Regions from separate parts of the Clostridium chromiireducens genome, predicted to be linked through region 1. Evidence: riboswitches for the same ligand, from Rfam matches in the RefSeq annotation. Region 1 holds a riboswitch; each other region holds the start of a gene.
The links. A riboswitch is a leader RNA that binds a small molecule or an ion and turns the genes downstream of it on or off. The one in region 1 is predicted to bind cyclic di-GMP.
Positions count from the first base shown of each region.

Region 2: it holds a riboswitch for cyclic di-GMP, as region 1 does, so the genes downstream of both, D2A34_RS10230 (response regulator) here and D2A34_RS07470 (aspartyl-phosphate phosphatase Spo0E family protein) in region 1, are expected to answer to the same signal.
Region 3: it holds a riboswitch for cyclic di-GMP, as region 1 does, so the genes downstream of both, flgB (flagellar basal body rod protein FlgB) here and D2A34_RS07470 (aspartyl-phosphate phosphatase Spo0E family protein) in region 1, are expected to answer to the same signal.
Region 4: it holds a riboswitch for cyclic di-GMP, as region 1 does, so the genes downstream of both, D2A34_RS00690 (phenylacetate--CoA ligase family protein) here and D2A34_RS07470 (aspartyl-phosphate phosphatase Spo0E family protein) in region 1, are expected to answer to the same signal.

Region 1 covers NZ_QXDJ01000002.1:476,524-479,710, forward strand. Annotated here, with positions in the region: gene galU (UTP--glucose-1-phosphate uridylyltransferase GalU) at 1-658, shown strand, start outside; cyclic di-GMP riboswitch class II at 1,005-1,088, shown strand; gene D2A34_RS07470 (aspartyl-phosphate phosphatase Spo0E family protein) at 1,168-1,341, shown strand; gene D2A34_RS07475 (hypothetical protein) at 1,587-1,886, shown strand; gene D2A34_RS07480 (CpsD/CapB family tyrosine-protein kinase) at 2,041-2,718, opposite strand; gene D2A34_RS07485 (VanZ family protein) at 3,062-3,187, shown strand, end outside.
Region 2 covers NZ_QXDJ01000002.1:1,051,453-1,054,639, forward strand. Annotated here, with positions in the region: gene D2A34_RS10220 (hypothetical protein) at 1-458, opposite strand, end outside; cyclic di-GMP riboswitch class II at 1,057-1,140, shown strand; gene D2A34_RS10225 (hypothetical protein) at 1,239-1,442, shown strand; cyclic di-GMP riboswitch class II at 1,673-1,756, shown strand; gene D2A34_RS10230 (response regulator) at 1,884-2,267, shown strand; gene D2A34_RS10235 (GGDEF domain-containing protein) at 2,454-3,187, shown strand, end outside.
Region 3 covers NZ_QXDJ01000001.1:495,645-498,831, reverse strand. Annotated here, with positions in the region: gene D2A34_RS02070 (flagellin) at 1-249, shown strand, start outside; cyclic di-GMP riboswitch class I at 614-703, shown strand; gene flgB (flagellar basal body rod protein FlgB) at 1,132-1,530, shown strand; gene flgC (flagellar basal body rod protein FlgC) at 1,622-2,029, shown strand; gene fliE (flagellar hook-basal body complex protein FliE) at 2,043-2,360, shown strand; gene fliF (flagellar basal-body MS-ring/collar protein FliF) at 2,382-3,187, shown strand, end outside.
Region 4 covers NZ_QXDJ01000001.1:161,055-164,241, reverse strand. Annotated here, with positions in the region: gene D2A34_RS00695 (radical SAM protein) at 232-1,098, shown strand; cyclic di-GMP riboswitch class I at 1,179-1,265, shown strand; gene D2A34_RS00690 (phenylacetate--CoA ligase family protein) at 1,529-2,827, shown strand; gene D2A34_RS00685 (ketoacyl-ACP synthase III) at 3,005-3,187, opposite strand, start outside.

The sequences.
Region 1 (3,187 bases):
TGAACTTGAAGTAGAGCTTGAAAAAAATCATAAGGATGAATTATTAGATTTGGTTAAAAATATTTCAGATATGGTTGATATTCATTACATAAGGCAAAAAGAACCTAGAGGACTAGGACATGCTATTTTATGTGCTAAGAGTTTTGTAGGTAATGAGCCTTTTGCAATTCTTCTTGGTGATGATATAGTATATAATGAAGGAAAACCTTGCCTAAAGCAACTTATTGATTGCTATGGTGAATATAAAACAAGTATTTTAGGTGTGCAAAGTGTTAATCCTGAAGATGTATGCAAGTATGGTATAGTTAATGGAATAATAATTGAAGATAGAGTATGTAAAGTTAAAGGATTAGTAGAAAAACCAAGTATAGAAGATGCACCATCAAATACTGCAATACTTGGCAGATATATAATTACTTCTGCTATATTTGAAATTCTAGAAAATACAAAGCCTGGCAAAGGAAATGAAATTCAACTTACAGATGCATTGAAAGAGCTTGCTAAAAGTGAAGCTATGTATGCTTATAACTTTGAAGGAAAAAGATATGATGTTGGAGATAAGCTTGGATTTTTAGAAGCAACAGTTGAATATGCATTAAGAAAACCTGAAATTAAAGATGATTTTATAAAATACTTAAAAGGCCTTGATTTAGAATAAGTTTAAATTAAGTAAATAAATTAAATGTTTAGTGCTGGCTTTTTTAGTATAAAGGACTCGTTACTGTTAAGTAACGAGCCTTTTTAATTTTAGGCTATCTGAATTTTAGTTATATTTCTTTCTGTTAATTGAGTACTATATTTTTGAATTATCGTCCAGAAGAAGTAAAGAAAATATTCGTTCTCTTTGTAATTTTATATTAATAAGTATGCAAAAAATTGGATTATTTTATATAAATTTTGTATTGAAATCTTTGTACATTGATGATAAAATTAGTGATATGTTTCGGATAATGGAATTATATGTATAAAAATACATATAACTCAATCGTTAAATATTAAAGTTAAAAGATATTGGGGACTGTGAAAAATTCTCTTTATTTGGGCGCCTGGAGAATTTTGAGTTTGTGGTGCAACCGACCAATTTAAATTAATTGATAAATCAATTAGTTTAGATTGGTTTTTTGTTTTAAAAGATTATTATGAAGAAAAAATTAGGGGGAGAAAATCATGAAGGAGAAAAAAGATAGGATAAAAGAATTTGCTAGAAAAATTGAAATAGCGAGAGAAATATTACATAAGAAGATAGAAGAAAATATGGACAAAAAAGAAATTTTGAGAGTTAGCCAGGAGTTGGACAAACTAATAGTTAATTATTTATTAGAATGCACTATAAAGGCATAATTAAGATAGACTTCTGCTATGCCTTTATAGTGATGATTATTATTAGGTGGAATGCGAAGAGTTTGACTTGTCTAATGTTGATCATTCTCATATTTTTTTGTAATTAATTATATATAAATAGAAACGAAATATTATTTACTAATTCCATAAATTGTATATAATGTAAGTAAGTGAGTTTTTAGGCTGATGTAAATATAATAATTATTAAAATAATTACTTGCAATAAAGAAGAGGGGAGAATATCTGTGGCGATCTTTGATGTCTTTAAAAAGTATGATGAATTTGGGTTTAATTCTAAAGGATTTCACAAAAATGGTACAAGATATAATGATAATGGATTTGATAAAAATGGTGTTCACAAAAATGGTTCGTATTTTAATGATGAAGGGTATAACATGGAAGGGTATGATAAGCACGGTTTTGATAAGGATGGTTATAACAGTGCGGGATTCGATAAGGATGGATATAATAAAAAAGGGTATGACATGCGTGGCTATGATAAGCAGGGAGAATATTTAGAAGTAAGGTATTCATGGAAAAAGTAGAACTTACTAGCAAGCTCGAGACATTCTTGTAAAGGAGGCCGGATCTTGTGAAATTATCGGGTATAAGTTTAAATAATATAGAAATAAAGAAAACAGGTAAGATTGATTAGTTCGATAAAATCTTACCTGTTTTTATTATTAAAAAGATGAATTCCTAATAATGATAATATTTATGTCTACAACGTGGAATTCTATTTAGTATAACTCCTATAATGTTAGCACCTACTTTAAGTAAGAGTTTTTTTGATTCGATTACCTCATCTTTTTTTGTTTTTTCTGATTGTACAACGAGAATTGTTCCGTCAACATTTGTTGATAAAATTTGTGCATCTGTAATTCCGAGAAGGGGGCAGCAGTCTAGTATTATCAAATCATAAATTTCTTTTAAGGTAGTTATTAAATTACTCATTGAATTTGAGGATAGCATTTCAGCAGGGTTCGGTGGTAACTTACCAGATGTCAAAATATCAAGATTATCATTATGACGTATTATTGCTTCTTTTAAATCTGTTTCACCTATTAGAATTTCAGAGAGCCCAATTAAATTAGAAATATTAAATTTTTTATGAATTGATGGTCTTCTTAAATCGCAATCTATTAATAGTACTTTTTTATTATCTTGAGCAAATGATAATGCCAAATTTCCCGATATAGTAGATTTTCCTTCAGAGGCCACTGAACTGGTAATTAAAATGGTTTTTAGTTCTTTATTATATGAAGAGTATTGAATATTAGTCCGCAAAATTTTGTAAGCTTCTGATGAGTGCGATTTTGGTTTTTGTTCAACTATAAATCCTTTCTTTTCTTCTAAGCTCATTGAGTTTCTTAACATTTTTATACCCACCTTTTAAAAAATAGTCACCAAATAATCTATATATTTGTTTTACTTATTTTTATTAATGCAAACAGAATAAAATTCCAATTATTTAAAATAAGTTCAACTCATTTTCATAGTTTTTCAGAATAAAAATGTTTATAATTTCGGTAAGTTATCTCATAAGTATAAGTTTTGATTATCTATACAATTATTATTATATTCTTAAGAATAATAGCAAATGTAGATATATTAATCCTATATTTGTTATAATTATTTATATTATTCAAGGTTTTTGTATTAAATTAAGTAAGATAAGTAAGGAAAATCTAATATATAAATTGAGAGAAGAGGCGGCTAAGTGAAGAAAATAGTTATACTTTTATGTTTCCTTTGGATGGGATTTATATTTTATATGTCAAGTAATAACGGTGCTATATCACATGAGCAAAGTAATAGAGTTGTTAATATAATTGAAAAGACTGAA
Region 2 (3,187 bases), 570 kb from region 1:
TTAGCGCTTTCTGGCGAAAGACTACCATCTCCAACTGCCTTGGTTATATTATCTAAGTATGTGTTTTTAACTCCATTATAAAGACCTACCTGTCCTCTAAAGTATTTTGTTCTCCATTCATCATTTATATCAGCAACAGAATATTGAGGACTTGATGAAGTTACAATTTTAGTTTCAGATGAAGTTGTAGACGAAGATGAATTTGAATTTGTAACCCATGCTCCACTTGAATTTACATAATATCCATCTATTGAAGTATTATGCGCCATATATCCATCTGCAAAAAAATAATACCAATTTCCATTTATTGATTTCCATGTTCCTTTTACATATGAGTTACCTTCTGTATACTTCCATCCATTATTATCTTGTATCCATTCAGCATTTGCTTTGATTGGATTTAATGCTAATATTGATGCTACTACTAATGAACTTGCTATTAATCTTACGTTTCTCATTTTATTTCCCCCTAAAAATTATATATAAAATAAATAAATTTATTTTATCTTGTGTTATTTTTTGAATGTATTAAGTAAATAATGTTATAGATAGATTTACCACAATATATGTTTTTGTATATAATCTATTTTTAAACATTATATATCTCCATCTTATTTATAGATATAATTAATTATATAGTACATTATTGTAAAATTATATATTTAAATGTAAGAGAATAAATAAAAAACATTTTAGAGATTATATAGGTATTTTATGTATAGTTTGATAATTAGAAATTAAAATTAAAATTATAATAAAAGATAAACTAATTAGATAGCATTAGATTGTTATGATTTTGTCACATAAAAATTATTATAAAGCATGCATTTTTTATTAATAAAAAGCAATGTCGAAAGCTATTTAAATATAAGGTGGCAGAATATTAATTGTGTAAAAGACTATAAATATCTAGATTTAGACAAGGTTTACACAATAATTGATAAAGTTATTAAATAAAATTTACAATGTTATTAGGAAAATATTGCATTTAATGTTGATTTTTCTTGTATTAATGTGATAATATATACATATAAAGACATAAAATTACATATGTATACAAGGATTGGGAACTATGAAGAATTCTCTTTATTTGGGCATCTTGAGAATTTGGAGTTAATGATGCAACCCACCAATCAAAACTAATTTATTTTTTATAATTAGTTTTGATTGGTTTTTTTATTTATAAAATAAGTGATAAATTAAATTTTAAAATTATTTATATAAGAGGTGGATGTGTTATGAATACAAGAGATAAAATTATAAAGGTTATAAATGATAATTTGAAAACAAACTCAGAGTTTGAATTTGTTTCAGAATTAGGAGATTTAACTTTAGCAGATATGTATTATTTAGAAAAAATCTCAGCTATTAATAGCATTAAAGCGAAATTCAAATATAAAATAATTGATAATACTTATATAAAGATTCATTATTCATTTTAATGAGTATTTTAGTGTGAGGTACAGAAGATATGGAATATACAATAAAGATTACTTTAAGCAAAATAAAGAAACAAGAAGAGAACGAAAGAAAAGAGAATAATTAGATTAAACTTTCTGAAGAAATGATGATCTATTCGAACGATGTCGAATTTGTAGTTAACATATTATATGTTTAATATTGAATCTTTTGCATAATTATGATAACATAGACATAAATTTCGAATAATAATATCAAGATTGGAAGCTATGAAAAATTCTTTATATTTGGGCACTTTAAGGATTTAGAGCTAGTTGTGCAACCGACCAATTTAAACTAATTAGAAATATATTAGTTTTTATTGGTCTTTTTTTATATATGAAATAGATAACAATATAAAAAATGAGTTATTGCGTAAATATTGAGTTTGTATAGTAAAATCAGAAAAGGAAGGGTGAAAAGTAATGAGTGAGAAGCAAAAAAATATATTATTGGTTGAGGACATGCCAAGTGTTAGAAAATTTATAAGTCTTATCTTGGAAAATGCAGATTATAATGTAATTGAAGCATCAAATGGTGAAGAAGGAATCGAGATATATAAAAAATCAGGAAATATTGATTTAATAATCACGGATATATATATGCCACAAAAAACTGGTTTAGAACTTGTAGTAGAATTAAGAGAAGAATATAGTAATATAAACGTAATTGTCCTTTCAGACGGTGGAGAAAATAACTTTTCGAACGAGCTAGGTGTGTGTGAAGCATTGGGGGCTACTTATTTTATAAAAAAAGATATGATTATTGATGAATTAATTGAACTAGTGGAAAAAATATTTTCGAAATAACCATGGATAAACTAATAAATCAAAAGCTCATACAAGGCTAAAATTGGCCTTGTATTGGGCTTTTAATTTAAATACAAACTATTTGTCATAAAAGGTAGTTAGTGGTATAATTGTAATAATAAATTTTAAACAATAACTATTATTTATATACCTATAGCTAAAGAAATAGAATTGGAGGTGAGGATAATGAGTAACTTTTTTATTAATATACTTCTTTTAATTTCAGCAATATTTATAGGTGGACATTTATTTAAGGATGCACCTTTTGAATGCAACTCCAAAATTTGCACAAATATTTTACTTGGTTTAGGAGGTGGAATTCTCGCAATAGGTATGATGATTTACTCAATAAATATTGACAGTACAAAAACTTTAGTAGATTTAAGAGTTATAGCATTAATGTTAATATATTACATTGGTGGAATTCTACCGTCACTAATTACAGGAATAATTGTAGTTATATTTAGGACTTTATATTTTGGAATAAATCAATCATCAATAGTTGCAGTTTTTCAAATTCTAATAATAATATTGTCATATCCAATAATTAGTAAATTGAAGTTAAATATGGTTAAAAAGTGGTTGGCGATATACTTAGTTAATACGTTTTTCATAATAGGTACATATTATTACTTGTTATTTAATGAGGATAATGTTTTTAAGATACTTTTGGAGTATTTTATTATTTCGACGATTGCAGCTATATTGTCTTATTATTTATTAAAATATGTTAGGTCATCAAATGAATTGTATAAGAGATATAAAAATGAGGCTACAAAAGATTTTTTGACTGGATTAAATAATACAAGGCAATTTGATTTGATATTTAATAAAAGTGTCGCAAATGCAAAGGAAAAGGATGAAAAGTTATCCTGCTTAATGGTTGATATAGATCATTTTAAGCGTGTTAATGATACATA
Region 3 (3,187 bases), on a different contig from region 1:
GAAATGGTTAGCAAAGTTAGAGTTAGATATGGTTCGATTCAAAATAGATTAGAGGGAACAGCTGATTATTTAAGTAGCAAAGATATCTCCATTCAAACATCTCAAAGTAGAATTGGAGATGCTGATGTTGCAGAAGAAATGATGAATTATTCAAAAAGTCAATTGTTGGTTAATTCATCAATTGGATTATTAGCGCAAAGCAATAATTTTCCTAAAGATTGTTTGAATATTCTAGCTAATGTTAAATAAGACAGAGTAATATTATATTTTAAGAAATAAACTAATAGTAGTTTTATAGAATTTACTATTAGTTTATTTTATTGCCCTGACTTATCAAGTAAAACTTGATTTTGGAGTGGGGTGATCCACATCTAAATCTTAGTTGAACTTTATACCCTCAAGGGGTATCCATTCTAGGGTCCGTGCCACTGTTCTCTTCACATTGAAGAGAATGGGAGAGTCAATGTGGCTAAACATTAGATAAATATTTATGAGATATATATGTATATTAAGTTATAATTATACGAATTTTATCGAAAATATAAAAATAATTGTGGTAAAAATTTACTAAATGCCTTATAATAAAATGAATGAATTATGAACTATAAATTATAAATGATACTAGCACACTTATTGAAAAGTAAGGCCGCAAAGCTATGAGTCTAAGGGAAAGCTTATTTCCTATGATTGTCAGGTTGCCAAAGTATAATTATTATGATAAATTTTATATTTATTAAGTTTTTCTGTATTTTGGTGACTATGTATTAATAGTCATTTTTTATTTTAAAAAGATGACGTGCCTTTAATATTTTATTTATGTGCATACAGGAAATAAAGTTTAGGAATATGTTGTCATGTCATATTTGATAGAATCAAGGAATAAAATTACAAACGATGTATAAATAACATATAATAGTAAATAGTTTGGAGAGGATTTGAAAAAAAATTATAGATAAAATGTCTTAATTATTTTATAATTAAATTATTAATGAGTTATTTGTAAAATAATTAAATTATAATATAACTTCTAAACAAATAATTGAGGTTATGATTTTGGATATAAGGTTAATGTCTTAGTTAGAGTTTTAAAATTTTATTATATTAAATGAGAATAAATAAGGATGTGAATTTATGAGTATACAATCTATTAATTTTGATTCTACATATGATTTGATTAAATCAGGAATTAAAGCATCAAATATTAGAGCTAAGACAATTGCTAATAACATGGCAAATGTTAATACTAAGGATTATAAGAGATTTAATGTTGTGTTTGAAGAAAATTTAAAGAATGAAAATTCCTCAGCGTTAGAATTAAAAAGGACAAACCCCCTACATTTTTCTAGCACAAATTCAGAAAATGAAAATATATCAATTGAGCAAGATAAAAGCACTAGTATGAGAAGTGATGGGAACAATGTTGATTTAGATATAGAAAAAGTAAATCAAGCGGCGAATACTCTTAAATATAATGCGCTAATAACAGAGATTAATAGTAAGTTTAATAATTTAAAAACTGTTATGAAGTAAACGTACAGGGATTAAACCATAAAGATTTTCAAAATTGATAAGTTAAAGAGACAGTTAAGTAGTTCTATCAGATATACGAGGAGGGATATAAATGAACGCATTTAGTTCGATGCAGATAAGTGCAACAGGGCTTTCAGCAGAAAGGCTAAGAATGGATACGATAACCGCAAACATGGCGAATGCAAGTACTACAAGAAGTGCTGACGGAAGCGGCCCATATGTGAGAAAGGTAGCTGTATTCCAAGAGGCACTTGACGCGAATAAAGAAATGGCCGGAGTAAAAGCAGTAAAGATTGAAAAGGATTCATCACCTTTAAGAAAAATATACGACCCAACTCATCCTGATGCAGATGCAAATGGATATGTTACTATGCCTAATGTAAATGTATTAAATGAAATGGCGGATATGATGGTAGCAACAAGATCTTATGAAGCTAATGTAGATACATTTAATGCTTTAAAAGGTATGTTTTCGAAGGCATTAGAAATTGGGAAATAGGAGTGATTTATAAATGAGAATAGAAGATAGATTTGCACAAAACGAGATTTTATTTAATAAAAAGTTTGAAAATATAAATGATAATAAAGCTAAAAGTGAAAATATGAGCGCCGTTAGTTTTGGAGATGTTCTAAAAAAGACTATAGATGATACCAATGATAAAATGGTAAATGCTGATACGACTTCAACGAAATTTATTAGGGGAGAGGATGTAAGTATCGATGAAGTAATGGTTAAGAACCAAGAAGCTAGTTTGAGTTTACAATTTTTGGCTCAAACTAGAGATAAGTTATTGGAGGGATATAACCAATTATCAAAGATGCAATTGTAGTAAGGTGAGGAGAGCTAAATAATGAAAAAACTTTTAGAAAAAGTTAAGGGGCTTTTGGAAAAGTTTAAATCCCAAAGTAAGAAAATAAAGATTGTTGTTATAATTGCAGTTTTAACAGTTATTATCGCAATAATAAGTTCATTTTTTTATTCATCTTCTAATAAATATCAGGTATTATTCTCTAACCTTGATCCTACAGATGCTCAAACGGTAGTAAATACTTTAAATGAAAAGAAAGTTGATACAAAGATCGATAGTGCAAATAATACAATTTGGGTTTCAAAAGATCAGGTAGATGCATTAAGATTAGAATTGGCACCAACTTTGACATCTGGAAGTAAGGGTTATGAACTTATGGATAATGCTAGTTCATTTGGAATGACAGATGAGGAATTTAAGATAAAAAAGGTTAGAATGCAGCAAGGTGAATTAGAGAAAACTATAAAAAGTTTTCCGCAAGTGGAAGATGCAAGAGTACATATAACTGAAGCTCAAGATTCTGTTTTTGTTAAGGACAAGGAGCCAGGTAAAGCCTCGGTTTATTTAAAGATAAAAAAGGGCGCAACACTTAATGAAGAGCAAGTTAAATCAATAGTTGCATTGGTGTCAGGTGCTACGCAGAATATTCCAAAAGAAAATATTGATGTAGTAGATGACAATATGAAATTACTTACAAAAGACATTAATTCTAGTGAGACGGATAAAGTAAGTTCAGAAGAAATTGCAAAACAACAAGATGCAGAAAAAGTATATGAAGATAAATTAAAAAAAGAAATAGTAAATTTATTAGAGCCAGTTGTAGGTAAAGGTAAAGTAAGGGCAACTGT
Region 4 (3,187 bases), on a different contig from region 1:
ATACTATAAGGGGCTAGCTCTATATGCACATAATTTATTACCCTAATGATTATGTGTAAAATAGTAGGATAGAAAACTTTATTAAATTTAAAACTATAAATTGATATTACAAGAGATATTAATTTATACTATAAACATAGGAAGAAATATAAGTTAATTAAAGTATAAAAATGCGAAGCAGTTTTATAAATATTAGCTTACTAATAATATAAGTGAAGAAAGGAATTAAAGATGTACGATTATCCGTTATACAGGCCTCCTAGTGAAAGCAATAGCCTTATAATACAGGCAACGTTAGGTTGTTCACATAATAAATGTAGTTTTTGTAGTATGTATAAATCGAAGAAATTCTCTATAAAATCCTTGGAAGAAATTAAAAATGATATGAACCACTTTAGAAAGATATATGAACATGTTGAAAAGATATTTCTTGCAGATGGTGATGCTTTGATTATTCCTACTAAGGACCTAAAAGAAATACTAATGTATGCAGGTAAGTTGTTTCCTGAATGTAGTAGGATTACTCTTTATGGTTCACCTAAATCAATACTTCTTAAAACTCATCAGGAGTTAGAAGAGCTTAAGGCTTTAGGGTTATCTATGATATATATGGGAGTTGAAAGTGGAAGTGATGAGGTTTTAAAAGATATAAATAAAGGGGCAAGCAGTGAAGAACTATTAAATGCAGCAGTAATGGTTAAGAATGCAAATATTTTGCTATCAGTAACTGTTATAGCTGGAATTGGAGGAAGAAAAAATAGTAAAATTCATGCAGTTAAAACTGGCGAATTAATAAGTAATATGGCTCCAGATTATTTAGGCGTATTAAGTCTTATGGCTGAGGAAGAAACTGATTTATATAATAAAATAGTGAAAAAAGAATTTCAATTGTTAAGTGATAAAGAAATGTTAATTGAAATTAAGCTTTTAATAGAACACATCAATATTGAGGAAACAATAGTATTTAGATGCAACCATGCATCGAATTACGTTTCGCTAAGAGGAGATTTACCTTGTGACAAAGAGGCTATGATTAATCAGATTGATTATCATATAGAACATAATAAATTAAAATATGAATATGATAGACGACTTTAACTAATATAAATTTATTGGAAAAAAAGTGATATTTTTGTTGAAAAACATGGAAATAAAGTGTAAAATATACCTAATATATACATTGATAATAGCACACTTCTCGAAAGATAAGGTCGCAAAGCTATGGGTCTAAAGAAATTTATTTCAATGACTGCCAGGCTGCCAAAATGTTGTTAAATGCATTGCATACGCATTAGTTTATCTTTTTGGCGCCTATTAATTAATAGGCGCCTTCTATTTTATGGAAATAGTTTGGATATAGATATGTATATATTAACTACACTTTATAAGGAGGAAGTATTTATAATATGTACGACTATCAAGAATACAAGCTATCTAGTTAAATTATAATCTTGTTAAAATCTAAATGAAAATCATAAATTTAAAAATGAATTCGATTTATTGGGAGTAATAAAAGGAGAAGAGTTTTATGAATAATTTAGAAAAAAAACTAACAAGAGAAGAGATTAATGAAGTTAAGATACAAAGGTTAAAAAACATTGTTAAATATGTTTATGATAGTGTTCCGTTTTACAAAAATAAATTTGATATGATGGGCATAACTCCTGAAGATATTAAAACATTAGGGGATATTGAATTACTGCCATTTACAACAAAGGAAGATTTAAGGAGAAATTATCCTTATGGTATGTTTGCAGTTCCTATGAATAAAATTGTAAGAATTCATGCATCATCAGGGACAAGTGGTACGCAAACAATAGTAGGTTATACAAAAAACGATATAGATAATTGGTCAAATTTAATAGCTGATGTCTTGGGTAGATATGGTGTTACTTCAGATGATGTGGTGCAAGTGGCTTATGGATATGGTCTATTTACAGGAGGATTAGGACTTCACTATGGTATCGAGCGTGTAGGTGCATCAGTTATACCTATGTCAGGAGGAAATACTGAAAAGCAAGTACTTACTATGAAAAATTTTGGAGTTACTGTACTTGCTTGTACCCCATCATATGCTCTTCATATATATGATACTATGGTAAAAATGGGAATACACCCTGAAGAATTAAAATTAAGAATGGGGGTTTTTGGAGCAGAACCTTGGTCTAATGAAATAAGAGAAAATATCGAAAGTAAGTTTAAAATCAAGGCATATGATATATATGGATTAAGTGAAGTAATGGGGCCAGGAGTAGCAGGTGAATGTAATATGCAGGATGGTTTGCATATTAATGAAGAAGACTTTTTTCCAGAAATCATAGACCCAATTACTCAAGAAAGTGTTGAGCCTGGAGAAAAGGGAGAATTGGTTTTAACTACTTTGACAAAGGAAGGAATTCCATTGATAAGATATAGAACAAGAGACATATCATCACTTAGCTATGATAAATGTGAATGTGGATGCCTATATGTTAAGATGAACCGTATATATGGAAGAAACGATGATATGATGATTATTAGAGGAGTAAATGTATATCCAATACAGATTGAAAAAATATTACTTGGTTTTGAGGAATTATCACCGAACTATACATTAACTTTAGAGAAAAAAGGTAATCTAGATCAATTAACAATTACAGTCGAAACGAACAGAGATCTAAAGTATTACTATACACATGAATTAAATGAACTACAAAAAAATATTAAAAATAGATTGCATAATTTACTACAAGTTGGGTGTAATATAGAATTTGTTAATCCAGATACACTTGTAAAAAGTGAAGGGAAGGCTAAAAGAATATTCGATAAAAGGGAAATATGTATTTAATTAAGGATTTAATTATAAAAACAAAGATATGATTTAATAAGGATAGATTTTGTGAAAACTTGATAAAGTATTAAAGTTATTTGGAAAAATTATAAAAAGTAGATAATTAATTATTTATCTACTTTTTATAAAATCATCAATGCCAATTAATGACTATATGATAAATAATATAGTTATTTAAAACTTATATAGCAATGAGCACATGGCAACGCCAGCACCAACTGAACAAAATACTGCTTTAGCACCAGGAGTTATTGGTTTATTTTGAAGGGTTTCATGTAACGCAAATATTGGACTAGTGGTACCGGTATATGCATATTTATCACCAATGTATGCAAATTTTTCTTCATAATTATCGAT